4 regions of the Streptosporangium amethystogenes subsp. fukuiense genome follow, and region 1 is predicted to be linked to each of the others. Evidence: riboswitches for the same ligand, from Rfam matches in the RefSeq annotation. Region 1 holds a riboswitch; each other region holds the start of a gene.
What was found. Region 1 has a riboswitch for cyclic di-AMP ahead of ACFQVD_RS43630 (coiled-coil domain-containing protein). Riboswitches for the same ligand answer to the same signal wherever they lie in the genome.

Region 1 (4,060 bases):
TCATCGACGAGCCCGCACTCAAGCGGATAGCCCAGAGCACCGGCGGCTCCTACCACCGCGCTGAGAACGCCGACCAGCTCCAGAGCGCCCTCGACGCCCTCCCCGGCAGCTTCACCGTCATCCGGCAACAGGTCGACACGGCCCCCGCCTTCGCCGCCGGCGGCGCCGCCCTCATCACCGCGGCCCTGTCCCTCTCCCTCTGGTGGAATCGCCCCCGGACACCGACCCGCTGACGTACCTGTGGCCGCAACGCCTCAGCGGTCCCCGCGGGGACGGCGCTAGTACATCGAGATGTGCGGGTGGTCGTAGTGGTTGGCGGTGATGCCGCCGCGGTTGGACATGGTTCTCCAGCCGGAGCCGTGGTTGATGCGCTGGCGCCAGATCACGTACTTCACCCCGAGCTTGGCCTTGTTCTTGATGGCCCAGGCGGCGATCTCGTCGCCGAGCCGGAGATTGGCGGCCGAGGGCATCGTGCCGCCGGTGCTCATCATGAAGTCGCAGGCGCGGCCGAGGGGGTGCTCGCCGCCGTCGTTCGCGGACCGGTAGCAACCGACCGAGTACGGGAGGTCGAAGCGTCTCTTGACGGCCTCACGCATGATCCGGGTCCGATCGGTGATGTTGTCGGCGCCGGTGGGGAGTTGCGGGGCCCAGCTGCCATCGGCGCGGCGGCCGGAGCCGACGGGGGCGAGCTGGTCGAGCTTGTTCTTGATGTCCTTGATCACGTCTTCGACCTCGTCGCGTTGGGTCTGCATCTCTCTGGCCTCCTTACCGATGTCGTCGGTGAGCTTGGCGGCCGTCTCGGTCGCCCTCTTCCTGCGTTCGAGGCTCTCGGCGAAACCCTGCAGGTGGGCGCTCTGCTGGGCGGTGAGCTGCTCCATCACCGCGGCTCCCCCCATGTCGTCGGCGAACAGCAGCGCGGGCAGGCCGCCGGTGCTGCTCTGGTAACGGAGCTGGACTATGGAGTCGACCTGTTTTTCCGCCCTGGCGTAGAGGTCCTCGGCCCTGGCCAGGTTCTGCTTGGCGACGGCCTCGGCCTTCTGCGCCTTCTTGAGGGACTCGCGCTTGGCCGCGTAGGCTTCGATCAGCGAGTCGACCTTCTTGCCGAGTTTGGCCAGCTCGGCGCGGAGCTTGGCCTCGGTCGGCTTGGGCTCCGCGCTTCCCGCGGTGGGGGCGCCGAGGGTGAACGTGGCGATCAGGCTCAAACAAAGGGCCAGAGCCGCATGCCGACGGAACGTGGGGGACGGGGCCGCCACGAACTCTCCTCTCCTTCCGCCTACCGGGTTAGCTGACGGGTTCGGGCTGGAGAACGCCCTTCCACCGAAGTGGTTTCACCCCAGGTGCGGTGGTTCCCCGGCTCCCGGGCGATGCGCCTGGGATTAGGCATATCGGCTGTTGCAGCCGATGTGGGAAGGATAGTAGTGGTAAACACAGGGTCACGCGACTTCAAGACGAGACCAATTGGTGATCAGTTCGTGACAACAGAGCGCAGAAGGTGTGCTGCCTCCTCGGGTAGCACGTCGTTCACGAAGGCGCCCATGGCCGACTCGGAGCCGGCGAGATATTTCAGCTTGTTCGGCGCGCGGCGGATGCTGAACAGCTCCATGTGCGCGTACGACAGGTCGCGACCGGTGTTGACCGGCGCCTGGTGCCAGGCCGCGATGTAGGGCATCGGCACGCCGAACAGTCCGTCGAGGCGGCGGAGCACGTCGGTGTAGAGCGGTCCGAACGCCGCGCGCTCCGCGGGCTCCAGCCCGACCAGATCGGGGACCTGCCGGTGGGGGTAGAGGTGAACCTCCACCGGCCAGCGGGCCGCGGCCGGGACGAACGCCGTCCAGTGCTCGTTCGAGGCCACCACCCGGGTCCCGGCCTCCCGCTCCGCGGCGAGCACGTCGGCGAACAGGTTGCCGCCGGTCCGCTCCCGGTGGCGCCCGGCCGCCCCGAGGGTCAGCCTGGTGCGCGGGGTCACGTAGGGGTACGCGTAGATCTGGCCGTGCGGGTGGAGCAGGGTGATGCCGATCTCGGCTCCCCGGTTCTCGAAACAGAACACCTGCTCCACGCCCGGCATCGCCGACAACTCCGCCGTACGGTCGATCCAGGCCTCCATGACCAGCTCCACCTGCTCGGGGGGGAGCATCGCGAACGAGGAGTCGTGCTCGGCGGTGAAGCAGACCACCTCACAGCGGCCGATCCCGGGGCGGACCTCACTCAACCCGCCGACCTGCTGATAGTCCCCCAGACGGGTGGAGAACGAGGGGAACCTGTTCTCGAAGACCGCCACGTCGTAGGCGGCGGAGGGGATCTCGGTGAGGTTGCCGGAGGTGGAGGGGCAGAGCGGGCACTCGCTGGCCGGAGGCAGGAAGGTGCGGCCCTGGCGGTGTCCGGCCACCGCGATCCACTCCTCGGTCAGCGGGTCGTAGCGCAGCTCGGAGGCGGTGGGGCGGGGCGGCAGGTCGCGCCTGTCGACCGCCCCGCGGTCGGCGTCGTCGCGGTGGTCGAAGTAGAACAGCTCCCGGCCGTCGGCCAGGTGGGTGATCGTACGCTTCATCGGCCGACGCTCTCGCTCTCCTGCTGCGGTTCTGTGATGATCAGCTCTCCCACCGAGGCGGCGAGCTCCTCGCGGGCCTCCCCCGTCAGGCCGGAGTCGGTGACCACGACGTGGGCCTGGGCCAGCTCGGCGATCGTGCTGATGCCGACCGTGCCCCACTTGGTGTGGTCGGCGAGCACCACCAGGCGGTGCGCGGAGGCGACCAGTTCGCGGTTGGTCTCGGCCTCCAGCAGGTTGGGTGTGGTGAACCCGGCTCTGGCGCTCATCCCGTGCACGCCGAGGAAGAGGGTGTCGACGTGGAGCCCCCGGATCGCCGTGACCGCGACCGGGCCGACCAGCGCGTCGGAGGGGGTGCGGACCCCGCCGGTGAGCACGACCGTGCGGTCGGCCCTGGGGGAGCGGTGGAAGACGTCGGCGATCCGGATCGAGTTGGTGATCACGGTCAGCTCGGGCACGTCGGTCACATGGTGGGCGAGCGTCCAGGTCGTGGTTCCCGCGGAGAGTGCGATGGCGGTGGCGGGCCGGACGAGCCGGGCGGCCCGCCGGGCGATCGTCTCCTTCTCCGCCTGCTGGCGCGCCGACTTGGCGGCGAAGCCCGGTTCCTCGGTCGAGCCGGACCCGGCGGCGGTGGCGCCACCGTGGACCTTCTCCACCAGCCCGCGCTCGGAGAGCACCTCAAGGTCGCGCCGGATCGTCATGTCGGACACGCCGAGCTCCCGGACGAGATCGGCGACCCTGACCCCGCCCCTGCTCCGCACCCTCTCCAGGATCGCCTGCTGCCGCTGCTGGGCGAGCATTGACTCACTCCCTTTAATTCACCAGATTCCACCAAAATACCACGGCGAGTATCGGGAAATACTGTTGAATTGTGGTGGTCGCCCGCTCACAGCCGCTCAAGCTCCGCCATGATGTTCGCCCGTGCCGCCTCCTCCAGATCGGCGATGTGGAAGATCGCCGGAAGGTCGAGCAGCGAGCGCAGCACCGCGGCCCTGCCGGACCTGAAAGCGTCGTCGGGCACGAAGGCGTACTCCTCGCGCACGGCGGCCGCGTAGGCGGCGTAGACCTCCGGCACCGCGCCCAGGATCGCCAGGTCCGCGTCGGACAGCACGGCCCCGTCCGCGTCGCCCGGTGCGGGGGCGTGCGTGACGGTCAGCCTGACCAGCCGGGCGACCGTGGCCACCGCCTCGGGGGAGAGCCCCGTCTCCGGCAGCGCGCGCTCGGCCAGGATGGCGCTCCGCTCCTCGTTGTCGCCGCGCCGTGGGTCGTAGACGGCGTCGTGGAACCAGGCCGCCAGCCGTACCAGGTCCGGGTGCTCGGCATGAGAGGCCAGGGTGTCGATGTGGGTGAGCACGGCCTCCAGGTGGGTGACGGTGTGATACCTGCGGTGCGGCTCGTCGTACCGGGTGATCAGTTCACGGCCCAGGGGTTCGGCCTCGGGACCGGCCAGGGACCGCCAGCGGGCCATCAGCTTCTCGCGCATGAGGGCGAGCCTAGGACCTGGCCGGAAAGAAGGGT
Region 2 (4,060 bases), 740 kb from region 1:
GGCTGTGTCCGGGCGTGGTCGGCACCCACTCGCGGTCGGTCTGGACGAGCAGTTCCAGCGACTCGACGAACGTCTCCTCGGGCAGCTCGGGCATGGCCATCCGCAGTGCGGAGGTGTTGAAGCGGGCGGCGTTGGCCTCGGGGCGGAACGTCACGATCGCACCGTTCTGCTGGCGGTACGCCTTCATGCCCTCGAAGAGCTCCTGCGCGTAGTGGAAGACCGCGGTCGCGGGATCGAGGCTGAGCGGGCCGTACGGCATGAGCCGGGCGTCGTGCCAGCCCTCGCCCTCGGTGTAGTCGATCGAGATCATGTGGTCGGTGAAGACCTGGCCGAACCCCGGAGCCGCCATTACCTGCTCGCGCTCGGCCGCGGTGCGCGCGTGGTCGGAGAGCTGCACGTCGAAGCTGAGCTTCTGAGCGGTGGTCATGACGCGGATCCTTACCTTGGTGTCTGGCTTACCCTTGGGTCCATTGTGCGTTGGACCGGGTAACGGGAAACTACTGCATCCATGCCGAAAACCGGCAGTGCGTGGGAAACAAAAACGCGCCCGGCGGCTCGGAGGAGCCGCCAGGCGCGTCGGGGTCGAGGGGGCGGCTTCCTCAGCCGGCTACTCGCGCGGTGATGTCGTCACCGATCTCCTGGGTGGTCCGGCCAGCCCAGCCGGCCAGCCGCTCGAGCAGGTCGTCGGCGACGGCCTGCTCGACCCGGGCCGCCTCGTCGGCCAGGCCCAGGTGGTCCAGGAGCATGGCGACCGACAGGATCGTGGCGGTCGGGTCGGCCTTGCCCTGGCCCGCGATGTCCGGGGCGCTGCCGTGCACCGGTTCGAACATGCTCGGCGCGGTGCGGTCGGGGTTGACGTTGCCGCTGGCCGCCAGGCCGATGCCGCCGGCGATCGCCGCGCCGATGTCGGTGAGGATGTCACCGAAGAGGTTGTCGGTGACGATCACGTCGAAGCGCTCCGGCTGGCTGACGAAGAACATCGAGGCCGCGTCGACGTGGCAGTAGTCGGTCTGGACCTCGGGGTACTCCACGCTGATCCGGTCGAACGTGCGGGCCCAGAGGTCACCGGCGTAGGTGAGCACGTTGGTCTTGTGGACCAGCGTCAGCTTCTTGCGGGGGCGGGCCACCGCCTTCTCGAAGGCGTAGCGCACCACGCGCTCGACACCGTAGGCGGTGTTCAGCGACTCCTGGGTGGCGATCTCGTGCGGCGTGCCGCGGCGCATGACCCCTCCGGCACCGGCGTATGGGCCCTCGGTGCCCTCCCGGACGACGATCATGTCGATGTCCTCGGGGCGGGCCTTGCCCAGCGGCGTCTCGACGCCGGGGAAGAGCTTGACCGGGCGGAGGTTCACATAGTGGTCGAGCTGGAAGCGGAGCTTGAGCAGCAGGTCGCGCTCCAGGATGCCCGGGGGCACGCTGGGGTCGCCGACCGCGCCGAGCAGGATCGCGTCGTATCCGCGTAGCTCGTCGAGCAGCGGGTCGGGCAGGGTCTCACCGGTCTCGTGGTAGCGCTTGGCCCCGAGGTCGTACGTGGTGGTCTCCACCTTGGTGCCGACCGCTTCGAGGACCTTCAGGCCCTCGGTGACGACCTCGACTCCGATCCCGTCCCCGGGGATGACCGCCAGGCGAATGTTACGCGAATCCATGCAGGCACCTTACCTGTCCGTCTCGGTGATCGAACACCGATCTCACCCTTCGGACGTGTCCGCACGTCCGCCCGTGTGATCACTTTGTCCTTTTTTGCTCCCTATTGACCGTTTCGTGAGGTTTCGTTATCGTCCTCCCCATTCACATTGATGCCTAATCCGTACGGACCATCCCCCTACCGGCCCGTACGGAGCCGGGGAACCACTTTTTTCGGGATCCACCGGGCCCCCGGGAACCTCGCTCCGCCCCGGAGCGCGTTCCCGGCTGCCATCACGGGATTCCTTGGGGCGAATCGGTGCGCTTTCGCGCCGTAGGGCGGCCTCCACGCCCGAGCCCGACAGCTCACCCGGCCGGCCTTATGGAAGGAATCATCCTGTCCGGCAAGATGTACTCTCGCGTCCTGTCCCTCCTCGTCTCAGGCGCCGCGGTGTTCGCGGCCTCGGCCATGGCGCCGACGGCGGCACTGGCCGCCTCCCCTCTCCCCTCCCCCGAGGCTCCCACGCTCGGCACCGTCAGGTTGAAGGCGGCACTGAAGAGCGCGGCCCCCAAGCCCGCCTGGCAGACGGCCGTCAAGTGGGCCATGTCCAAGCGCGGCACGCCCTACGTCTGGGGTGGCACCGGCAACGGCGGCTTCGACTGCTCGGGCCTGATGCTCCGCGCCTACGGCGCCGCCGGGATCAAGCTGCCCCGTGTCACCAACGACCAGTACGCCGCCTTCTCCAAGAAGATCGCCTGGAAGGACCTCAAGGCCGGTGACCTGGCCTTCTTCAGCGGTCTCGGCCATGTCGGCATGATCACCAGGCCCGGCTACATGGTCCACGCCCCGCGGAGCGGCGACGTGGTCAAGGAGGAGAAGCTCAGCGCCTGGCGCCGGTCCTCCTTCGTCGGCGCGGTGCGCCCCGATCCGCAGGGGGTCAGGTTGACCGAGCAGATCAAACTAGCGACCGACGGATGAGACACGCCGGCTGATCGGCCGAGGGAACCCCGTCGGCGCCGGGAACCGGTTCAGCGGATGGGAGAACCACCGTTGTCCCGGCGGTCCAGGGCGGTCTGGAGCGCCTCGGCGGCCTCGTCCTTGACCTCTTCGGCGTGGTTCCAGGGATACATGTCGTACATGGCGAATCTCGTCTCGGTCGGATGCGAGCAGGGCGATGGTCGAGACTCCGATCAGGGCTCCGACCAGGCCTGATGTCACGGGTCCGGATCACGGACCGGTGATCTGGGCGTGGCACCGGAGAGTCGCCGGCCCACCCCTGTCAGACCCCGTCGCGGCAGGTTGGGACCTGGCGCATTTCATCTCAGGCTACCTGGCGGCCGGAACGCCGTCTCGCCCGGCGTACACACTTCTCACATATCGAGACGAAAGGTGGCCGTCGCCCCGCGGTGCGGGGCGACGGCCACCTCGGTGAATCCTTTGCCTGCCGCTAGTCGGCCAGGTCGACCGAGCGGCCGCTGTCGGCGCCGATCTCCGCGCCGATCTGGTCGATCACGTCGGCCGGGATGGCGGTGTCGACGGTGAGCGCGATGAGGGCCTTGCCGCCCTTGACGTCCCGGGCCACCTGCATCGAGGCGATGTTGATCGAGTGGTCGCCGAGGATGCGGCCGACCACGCCGACGACGCCGGGGCGGTCGGTGTAGGTGAAGAACGACAGGTGGTCGGTCGGCTCGATCTCCATCTGGTAGCCGTTGACCTCGACGATCTTCGTGATCTGCCTCGGACCCGACAGGGTGCCGGAGACCGAGACCGCGCGGCCGTCGGCGAGGACGCCGCGGACCGTCACCACGTTGCGCCAGTCGGGGCTCTCCGCGCTGGTGACCAGCTCGACCGAGACGCCGCGGTCCTTGGCCAGCAGCGGGGCGTTGACGTAGGTGACGGAGTCCTCGACCACGTCCGTGAAGACACCCTTGAGCGCGGCCAGCTCCAGCACGCGGACGTCGTGGGCGGCGATCTCGCCGCGCACCTCGACGTCGAGCTTGGTGGCGACCTCGCCCGCGAGGGCCGTGAACACCCGGCCGAGCTTCTCGGCCAGCGGCAGACCCGGCTTGACGTCCTCGGCGACGGCGCCGCCCTGGACGTTGACCGCGTCGGGCACGAACTCCCCGGCGAGGGCGAGCTTCACGCTACGCGCCACCTGGGTGCCGGCCTTCTCCTGGGCCTCGTGGGTGGAGGCGCCCAGGTGCGGGGTGACGACCACCTGGTCGAGTTCGAAGAGCGGGCTGTCGGTGACCGGCTCCTTCGGGAACACGTCGATGCCGGCGCCGGCGACGCGGCCCTCCTTGATCGCGGAGTAGAGGGCGTTCTCGTCGATGATGCCGCCGCGGGCGACGTTGATGAGGCGGACGTTCGGCTTGACCGCGTGCAGTTCCCTGTCACCGATGAGGCCGATGGTCTCCTTGGACTTGGGCAGGTGCA
Region 3 (4,060 bases), 2.4 Mb from region 1:
TCCGCGCCACCAGGCGCTGCCACCACTCGGCGAGCGGAGCGGGAGCGCCGGGAGGACCGCCGTAAGGCTGGCCGTACCCCTGCTGCTGTCCGTACGCGGGCTGCTGCTGACCATAGCCGGGCTGCTGACCGTAGTCGGGCTGCTGACCGTACTGCTGCTGGCCGTAACCCGGCTGGGACGACTGCTGACCGTAACCGGGCTGCTGACCGTAGTCGGGCTGCTGACCGTACTGCTGCTGGCCGTAACCCGGCTGGGACGACTGCTGACCGTAACCGGGCTGCTGACCGTAGCCGGGCTGCTGACCGTAGCCCGACTGCTCGTGGGACGCCTGCTGTCCGTAGCCGGGCTGCTGCCCGTACGCGCCGGTCCCGCCCTGCTGACCGTAGCCCTGCTGCTGGCCGTACATGTCCGTCCCGCCCTGCTGACCGTACGACTGCTGCTGTCCGTACCCCTGCTGACCGTAACCGGGCTGCTGCCCGTACCCCTGCTGCTGCCCATAACCCTGCTGCTGGCCATAGCCCTGCTGGCCATAACCGGGCTGGGCCACCCCCGGGCCGGTGTTCGGCTGCGACCCCTCCGACCGATATCCCATGATCGTCACGTCGGGGTCGAGTTCGCCAGGGGCTCGACCCGGGTTGTGCTGTCCGTAATCCGGCTGTCCCGAAGGTGTGCGACTGCGCTCGGGATCATCCTGCGGATACGGCGGCTGTCCGGTGCTCACCGCGTCACCTCACTTAGACTGCGCATGTGGCAAATGTCAGACGCACATGCTTGCTGCTGCACAAGGTATCGACATAGGAATCAACAGTCACCTTTCCAGTCAGTCATCTCTAAAGTCATCAGAGTCGGGCTCGCGTGTCAGGTGCAGCAGCATCCGAGTGTTTCCCAAGGTATTGGGCTTGACGTGCTCCAGATCGAGGAACTCCGCGACGCCCTCGTCGTAGGAGGCGAGGAGTTCGGCGTAAACCTCCGGGGCGACGGGCGTGCCCTGGATCTCCTGAAATCCGTGCCGGGCGAAGAAGTCGACCTCGAAGGTCAGGCAGAAGACCCTGCGCAGCCCCAGCTCGGCGGCCGTGCGGATGAGCGCCGAGACGATCCGATGGCCGATTCCCATCCCCCGGCGGGTCGGATCGACGGCAACGGTCCGTATTTCGGCAAGATCCTCCCAGAGGACATGGAGCGCCCCGCAACCGAGGATCATCCCCTCCGCGTCGGTCGCGACCCAGAACTCCTGGATGTCCTCGTACAGGGTGACAGTGGCCTTCTCCAGCAGGCGCGGGCCGGCTCCACCGTAGGTGTCGACGAGCCGCCTGATGGCGCGGACGTCCGGGGTGCGGGCGCGGCGGACCGTGACCGCCGGGGTGACGCCGGGAGCGGGTGACTCCCGCTCCTCTCCCTCGGATCCGGTTCGCCGCTCCCCTTCTTTCCCGGGGTTCGCGAACGGCACGGGAGAATGCTCCGCAAGCTGCTCCATGACCGATCAGCGTACGTCCTCTCCGGCCTTCAATTACGGCTCATCCTTAACTCCGGCCCCGAAGGCATCACATGACCCTTGGTAGTTGGTTTACCACGCTGGGCGCACGACGCCTCCGATGTGTCGCAGCTCATCTTTGGCACGGTCCCGGACCAGGGAAGACCCGCGCCGGGCCCGCCGCGAGGAAGGCAAAGGCAGCGTAATGGCCATGTTGATCATATTGCCATGTGATCTTTCCGTGACATTTCAGTTGCGAAACCTCTACTGAGTTCGCAGTTCTGGTTGAGCAGGAACCACGAGTGCACTAATCTCCGTGCTCGATGTCAGAGACGTAAAAAGCCTGACCCGCCGAATCTCCCGACCAGGGGAACCGGGGACCCACCACGTCCTTCGGGGTGAATCCGAGTGCCACCGGCGCACCCGGTAGGGCTGCCTCCGGCCCGAACCCGTCAGCTAACCCGGTAGGCGGCCGAGGAGAGGAGCCCGTTGGTGAAGCGCATGCGCGACCGCGCAGGAGAGCATGCGGGCGGCGACGCCCGCTGTCGAGAACGCGCGCCGCGGAGGCGGAGTCGCCGCATGGCGGTCATCGGCCTGGCGTTCGCCATCATGACCCTCGGCACCCCCCTGGTCTCGGCCACGGCGGATCCCGAGCCCAGCCTCCAGCAACTGGCCAAGCAGGCCGAGAAGCTGCACGAGGAGATCGGCACGCTCGCCGAGCAGTACAACGGCGAACGGGTCAGGCTCAAGCAGGCCCAGCGAGCCGCGGAAAGTGCCAAGAAGACCCTCGCGACGAGCGAGTCGGAGCTCGCGACCCGGCGCACCAAGGCCACCCTCCTCGCACAGAGCAACTACATGTCCGGCGGCCTGAACTCCGGACTCGCCTTCACCCAGGCGACCGATCCCGACACCTTCCTCGACCAGGCCACCACCAACTACGCCCTCCAGCAGCAGCAGAGCGAGGAGGTCGCCCAGGTCGGCCGGGCGATCGAGGCCGCCGAGCGGGCACAGGCCAGCGCCAAGGCGAGGACCTCGGAGGTCAAGGCGCTCCTGGAGGAGATCGAGGGCAAGCGCAGCAAGATCGAGCGACTGGTCGCGCGGGTCGAGAGTGACCTGTTCAGCGAGGTGCGCACCAGGGCCGTCAGCAACAGGGGTGCCCGGGTGAAGGTCGACGTGCCCATCGTGGGCAGCGGCAAGGCGGCGGAGGCGGCCCGCTGGGCGCTCACCCAGCAACTCAAGCCGTACGTCTGGGGCGCCGAGGGCCCCAACTCCTTCGACTGCTCCGGGCTGGTCATGTGGGCCTACCAGAAGGTCGGCATCAGCCTGCCGCACTACACCGGCAACCAGTGGACCGCGGGCACCCACATCTCCAGAAACGATCTGCGCCCAGGCGACCTGGTCTTCTTCTACAGCGACCTGCACCACGTCGGGATCTACATCGGCGCGGGCCTGATGGTCCACGCGCCCCGGACGGGTGACGTCATCCACATCGCCACGATCGACAACCGGCCCTTCGCCGGCGGGGTGCGGATCGCCGACTGAGCGGCCGAGCCGACCGGCCCTCGGCAGGAGCGCGCCCGCTCCTGCCCGGCGAACCCTGCCCTGCCGAGGGCCGGTCGGACGGCGCTCCCCGGAGTCGCGCCCCCAGGACTCGTGCCCCGCGGGTGCGGCGGCCGACGACAACGCGGCGAGGCGTCACCCGACCGCAGTGGGCGAAAGCCCCAGGGGAAGGGCCTAGATCAGGCGGCGGCGGGCCGCCCAGGCCACGGCTTCGATCGCCGTGGCGACACCGATGCGGTCGCAGATGCCTCTGAGCCTGCGCCTGACGGTCCGGCCGCTGATATCGAGGCGGCGGCCCACCCTGTCGACGGTGACACCCTTGGCGAGTTCAGCCAGCAGCACGAGGTCGTTGTCACTGAGACCGATATCACTCATGCCCAGGGGGCTGTCGCCATGGCGAGAATCCACTTCTGGATATGCCATCAAGAGTCACTCCCCCCACTCTGGAAACCGGGCGTGAGACGCCGGAAATGAATACCGTCCGCCAGGAACGGTAAACGCCTTGTTCAAAGGTCGTCAAGTTCTACTCTTCATAGCGCGCGCCCACTATTGACATACTAGGTGCTACGTGAAGTACTCATGATATGTCAGCGCCTTTGGGGTTAAGTCACGACTGTGCCCCCGCACGAGCCCGCAGACGCCCCTCTGGCTGCGACAACAGAAGTCCTGGCAGAACAAGGTTTTGCCGGAACCGTCGTGGCGGCACGCGTCCGCGGGGCCGCATCCTCGGCGGAAGCGAGCCGCCCGCTTTTCCCCGGGAAAATCGATCTCATCGTGACGCTCTTCGACGGCCACGCCGGCCGGCGCCTTGACGGCACCTCGCGGAAAACTCTGAAATGGGAAGCCTGCGCGAGCACCTTTGCGGCATTCGCGAAGTATCAGGTGCCGACGACCGGCGTCAGGCGATATTGGACATGCTTAAAGGGAGTTTCTGCGCTATGCAGAAATCCGTCCGAAATTGCATGGGGAGAGTGAGCACGGCCCCACGATTCCCGGCCCATCGGGGTTCGCCCCGTCCGCCCGGGCATC
Region 4 (4,060 bases), 250 kb from region 1:
GGACGGGAGCGTCGTGTGCAGCGTCGACGGCCTGACCCTGGCCAGCGATCTGGGCCGTGACATCGCCGCCGAGCAGACCGGCGCGCTCTCCTCCGCGCTCCTGGCCCTCAGCCGCCGGATGACCGACATGGCCGGCAAGGGCACCTTCGAGGAGACGCTGATCTCCGGCACCAACGGCTACACGGCCTGCTACGCCGCCGGACCCAAGATCGTCCTCACAGTCCTGGCACGCCCGGGGACCAATCTCGGGCTGCTCCGGCTGGAGGGCCGCAAGACGGCGGCCAGGTTGGCCGCCATCACCTCGCGTATCTCGATAACCCAGTGATCGGAGACAGAAATGGGCAACATGGACATCTCTCTCAAGGAGATGATGGCGATCGACGGTGCCATCGGCGCGGTCATCGTCGACTACAACAGCGGGATGGCGCTGGGCGCGCTCGGCGGCTCCAAGGATCTCGACCTCCAGGTGGCGGCCGCGGGCAACACCGAGGTCGTCAAGGCCAAGATGCGGACCATGGAGTCGCTCGGCCTCAAGGACGGCATCGAGGACATCCTCATCACGCTCGGCACGCAGTACCACGTGATCCGCCCGCTCTCCGGCCGGAGCGGCAAAGGCCTGTTCATCTACATGGCCCTCGACCGGAACCGGGCCAACCTCGCGCTCGCGCGGCACATCCTGCGCGGCATCGAGGAGAAACTCGAGATCTGATCCTGCCGAGGCCCGTGCCCTTGCGGAAGGGCACGGGCCTCGACAGGAGCTCACCGCCCGGACGTCACCGGGACGGTGAGCTCATCGATCGCGTCGGTGCGGGGTGGGCCGGAGATCGCGCCGGACCTCAACTCTCCTCAGCGACCGCCCTGCGGCGGAGACGGCCGGCGACCAGGTAGGTGCCGCCGCCCGCGGCGAGCACTCCCGCCAGGGCCAGGGAGGCGGCCGTGGAGGGACCGGTCGAGGTCTCGGCCGCCACCGGGGCGGTGGCGCCCAGGTCCCGGACCTCCTGCTCGGCGGCCCCGGCGGCGCCGGACAGGGCGAGCGGCTTGGCGGCGATGATCGCCTCGGGCGCGGTGAGGGGCTCGGACATGATCTTGGGCTTGGCGAACGTCTGGATCGCCTGCTGGGTCTTCACGGACTTCTTGGACCGCTCGGCCTTGACCAGGGCCGTCTGCGGGGGCTTCGCCGGGTTCGCGTCCCGGTAACGCCAGGCACCGGTGGAGAACGCCACGGGGTGGTTCTTCTTGCCCACGCCGTCCCCCCACTTGGTGACCACGTACTTGACGTCGATGTGGCCCATGCCGCCGTTGCCGTCCACGCCGAGCGTGGCGGGGTTGAACCGGCCGCCGGTCAGGTCGGCGAAGGTCTTGGCGTCGAGGTCGATCATGACGCCCGAATTGGAGGGCACGCCGGGACCGCGGTCACCGACGAAGAACTTGGCCTTCTTGCCCTTGTAGACGACGTAGCCCTCGGTGAACAGGGGCCAGCTCGGGCTGGCGATCATGCCCTTCTGCATCGGCTTGCCACTGGCCGGCAGACCGGTGTCGCCGGCCCTGCCCGAGGAGTCGTCCCAGAAGTAGGAGGCCCTGGTCGAGCCCTGGAGGAGCACGACCCCGTTGGCGACCGGCTCGGTGTCCGCTCCGGGGGAGGCGACGGAGGCGGGGGCGGCGGCCGCGGGGGAGGCGGGCAGCGCGGAGACGACGCCGCCGGAGACGAGCAGGCCGGCACCGACGAGGGCGGCGGTGGCGAGGCGGTTCTTGTACGGGAGGCTCTTGGGCAGGCCGTTCTCGGGCAGGCCGAAAGGAAGACGCATGAAGAATGGGCTCTTTCGCGAGGGAACGGGACAACCAGCTGCGACACACGGCAAGAGGTGCACTGGCGGGGACGCGCTCTTCGGAAAAGTGGCGTGGCGAGATCAGCGGGTCGTCACGCGGAGCACGGTCCAGACGCCGCGATCAGGCGCGGCGAAGGAAAGGACGAGGTTCAGGTGGTCGGCACGGGCAGGGCGGGCACCGACGTGGTGACGCGGTGATCCATGAGGGGGATCTCCTCTCCAGCTCGTCTACCGGGTTAGCTGACGGGTTCGGGCGGTGGAGTTGCCCTACCGCCGCACGTTCGCAGCGGATTCACCCCAGGAAAGTGGTTCCCCGGTTCCCTGGCCCCTGGGGGCCGATGGGATTCGACGTCGGCCGGCCGCTCCCTCTTGTGAAGGGCAGGTCGCCAACCGATATCCGTGGACACTACCCGCCGAAATCGGACAAAGCAAAGCAAATGCCATGAAAACCCCAGAAGATCTACCTGCAAGCTTCAAGAAAGCCCCACTGGAGACCCCGTCCCACCAACAGCCGCCCTACCAGCGAGAACGTCTTGCCGATCCCGGGTTTCGCCCCCGGAGCCCCGCATCCGAGACCTTTCCGCCCCCGCGGGGAGCCCGGTCGCCCGAGGGTCGTCCGCACTCGAAGCCCTTTCACGCCCGGAGAGACAGTGGACCACCGCCAAAGACGCGCATCGCCGGAAGCCGCGCCTCCGGGGGCGAGCTCAGTCCCACCAGAACGACCAGGCGTTCCTGCCCTTGATCTGCTCGGCGTAGTCGACGAGGGTCCCCGCGCCCTGGATGATGCTGTCCGGGCAGAACGTCCAGTGCTCCGCGGCGACGTGCAGGGCGTGCTCCGAGGTCGTCGGGGGCGCGGCGACGCTGAGGTCGAGGGTGTTGAACCCCATCCCGACCAGCCGCACCCCGAACCTGTCCTCCCAGCTCCGCACCACCGCCGCGAGCGGGACCATCCACTCGTTGTGGTTCAGGGCGCCCTGCCAGCCCATCACGGCGAGGGCGTCGGCCCCGCGCTCGACCGCGACGAGCCCGAGCGGGGTCCGGCGCTCGGCCACCAGGCCGGCGTACCAGTCGGCGACCACGCCGGGATCGGCGGCGAGCCTTCCCGCCGGGGCCGGACCAGGACATTCGACTCCGAAGGGGTCGAGGATTTCGAGCTGGTCGACGTGCGCCTTGGCGATCCAGTCGGACCAGACCTCGGCCATGAAGGCGGCCGCGTGGTAGTTGTCGATCTCGACGGCGGTGTCCGGGGCGATCTGACCGGCCGACCAGGGCTGCACCGAGTCCTCCAGCAGCACCGGCCACAGGCCGGAGTGCTCGTGCTGCGCCCGCAGCCGTGCCCAGTACTCGCCGGAGACCGCCACCTCACTGAGCCAGAACGCCGGACGGCGACGAAAGGAGAGCTGAGCGTAACCGGGGTCGGGCCACACCACGTCACCCGGTGGCAGGTCCACCGAGAGCCTCCGGCCCTCTCCCCCGCTGCTCCCGTCGGCCCCGTCAGCGAACAACTGGCCCAGAACTGGCGGAAGCCTCCCACCCTCGCAATCGCTCATTCCTACCGATCCGATCCTGACCACGGACCAATTTTGGCCTGTCAACCATCCCGAGGGACAGTTCTGCCCTGGTCCAGGCAAAAATTATCGGTACGGGAGAGAACGGAGCCTGGCGGGTCTCACCCCTTCTTCACTCCGCGCACGTCGCGCCACACGACGGCCCGGGAAACCGGACCCGGCCGGTCTCTCTCCTTTTCCGCTCCGCGAACGTCGTGCCGCACAGTGGCCATCGGGGACCGTACTCGCCTATTTTGCCGTTGATCACCACTATGGGGACACGCCGGTCGACCGGGCCTCCACCCGCTGATCGGTCGAGCCGGGCACGGCCCGCCCACCTACCGAGGAGACGTTTTCCGATGACCGACCTGGTAACGCTCGGCGAGAGCATGGCGCTGTTCAGCGCGCGGCGCACCGGCCCGCTCAGGCACGCCCGCGACTTCGGGCTCGGCGTGGGTGGCGCGGAGTCCAACGTGGCCATCGGCGTCTGCCGCCTCGGCGGGCGCGCGGCCTGGATCGGCAGGGTGGGCGCCGACGAGTTCGGGGAACTGCTCCGCTCGACGCTGGCCGGCGAGGGCGTCGACGTGCGGGGGATGCTGGTCGACCCCGAGGCGCCCACCGGCCTGATGATCAAGAGCAGGCGTACGTCCGAGGTGGTCGACGTGCGCTACTACCGCTCGGCGAGCG

Region 2: another riboswitch for cyclic di-AMP. It lies ahead of ACFQVD_RS40300 (C40 family peptidase); the one in region 1 lies ahead of ACFQVD_RS43630 (coiled-coil domain-containing protein).
Region 3: another riboswitch for cyclic di-AMP. It lies ahead of ACFQVD_RS33160 (NlpC/P60 family protein); the one in region 1 lies ahead of ACFQVD_RS43630 (coiled-coil domain-containing protein).
Region 4: another riboswitch for cyclic di-AMP. It lies ahead of ACFQVD_RS42435 (hypothetical protein); the one in region 1 lies ahead of ACFQVD_RS43630 (coiled-coil domain-containing protein).

The regions. Positions count from the first base shown of each region.
Region 1 is NZ_JBHTEE010000001.1:9,826,207-9,830,266, forward strand. Features, by position in the region: gene ACFQVD_RS43625 (VWA domain-containing protein) at 1-233, shown strand, start outside; gene ACFQVD_RS43630 (coiled-coil domain-containing protein) at 279-1,202, opposite strand; cyclic di-AMP (ydaO/yuaA leader) riboswitch at 1,257-1,393, opposite strand; gene galT (galactose-1-phosphate uridylyltransferase) at 1,466-2,545, opposite strand; gene ACFQVD_RS43640 (DeoR/GlpR family DNA-binding transcription regulator) at 2,542-3,342, opposite strand; gene ACFQVD_RS43645 (HD domain-containing protein) at 3,429-4,025, opposite strand.
Region 2 is NZ_JBHTEE010000001.1:9,086,089-9,090,148, reverse strand. Features, by position in the region: gene ACFQVD_RS40310 (branched-chain amino acid aminotransferase) at 1-427, opposite strand, end outside; gene ACFQVD_RS40305 (3-isopropylmalate dehydrogenase) at 600-1,646, opposite strand; cyclic di-AMP (ydaO/yuaA leader) riboswitch at 1,788-2,018, shown strand; gene ACFQVD_RS40300 (C40 family peptidase) at 2,033-2,602, shown strand; gene serA (phosphoglycerate dehydrogenase) at 3,072-4,060, opposite strand, start outside.
Region 3 is NZ_JBHTEE010000001.1:7,468,866-7,472,925, reverse strand. Features, by position in the region: gene ACFQVD_RS33170 (RDD family protein) at 1-592, opposite strand, end outside; gene ACFQVD_RS33165 (amino-acid N-acetyltransferase) at 821-1,474, opposite strand; cyclic di-AMP (ydaO/yuaA leader) riboswitch at 1,811-1,958, shown strand; gene ACFQVD_RS33160 (NlpC/P60 family protein) at 2,051-3,013, shown strand; gene ACFQVD_RS33155 (LuxR C-terminal-related transcriptional regulator) at 3,206-3,406, opposite strand.
Region 4 is NZ_JBHTEE010000001.1:9,572,646-9,576,705, reverse strand. Features, by position in the region: gene ACFQVD_RS42445 (roadblock/LC7 domain-containing protein) at 1-325, shown strand, start outside; gene ACFQVD_RS42440 (hypothetical protein) at 338-709, shown strand; gene ACFQVD_RS42435 (hypothetical protein) at 837-1,805, opposite strand; cyclic di-AMP (ydaO/yuaA leader) riboswitch at 2,037-2,187, opposite strand; gene ACFQVD_RS42430 (DUF4253 domain-containing protein) at 2,531-3,277, opposite strand; gene ACFQVD_RS42425 (sugar kinase) at 3,733-4,060, shown strand, end outside.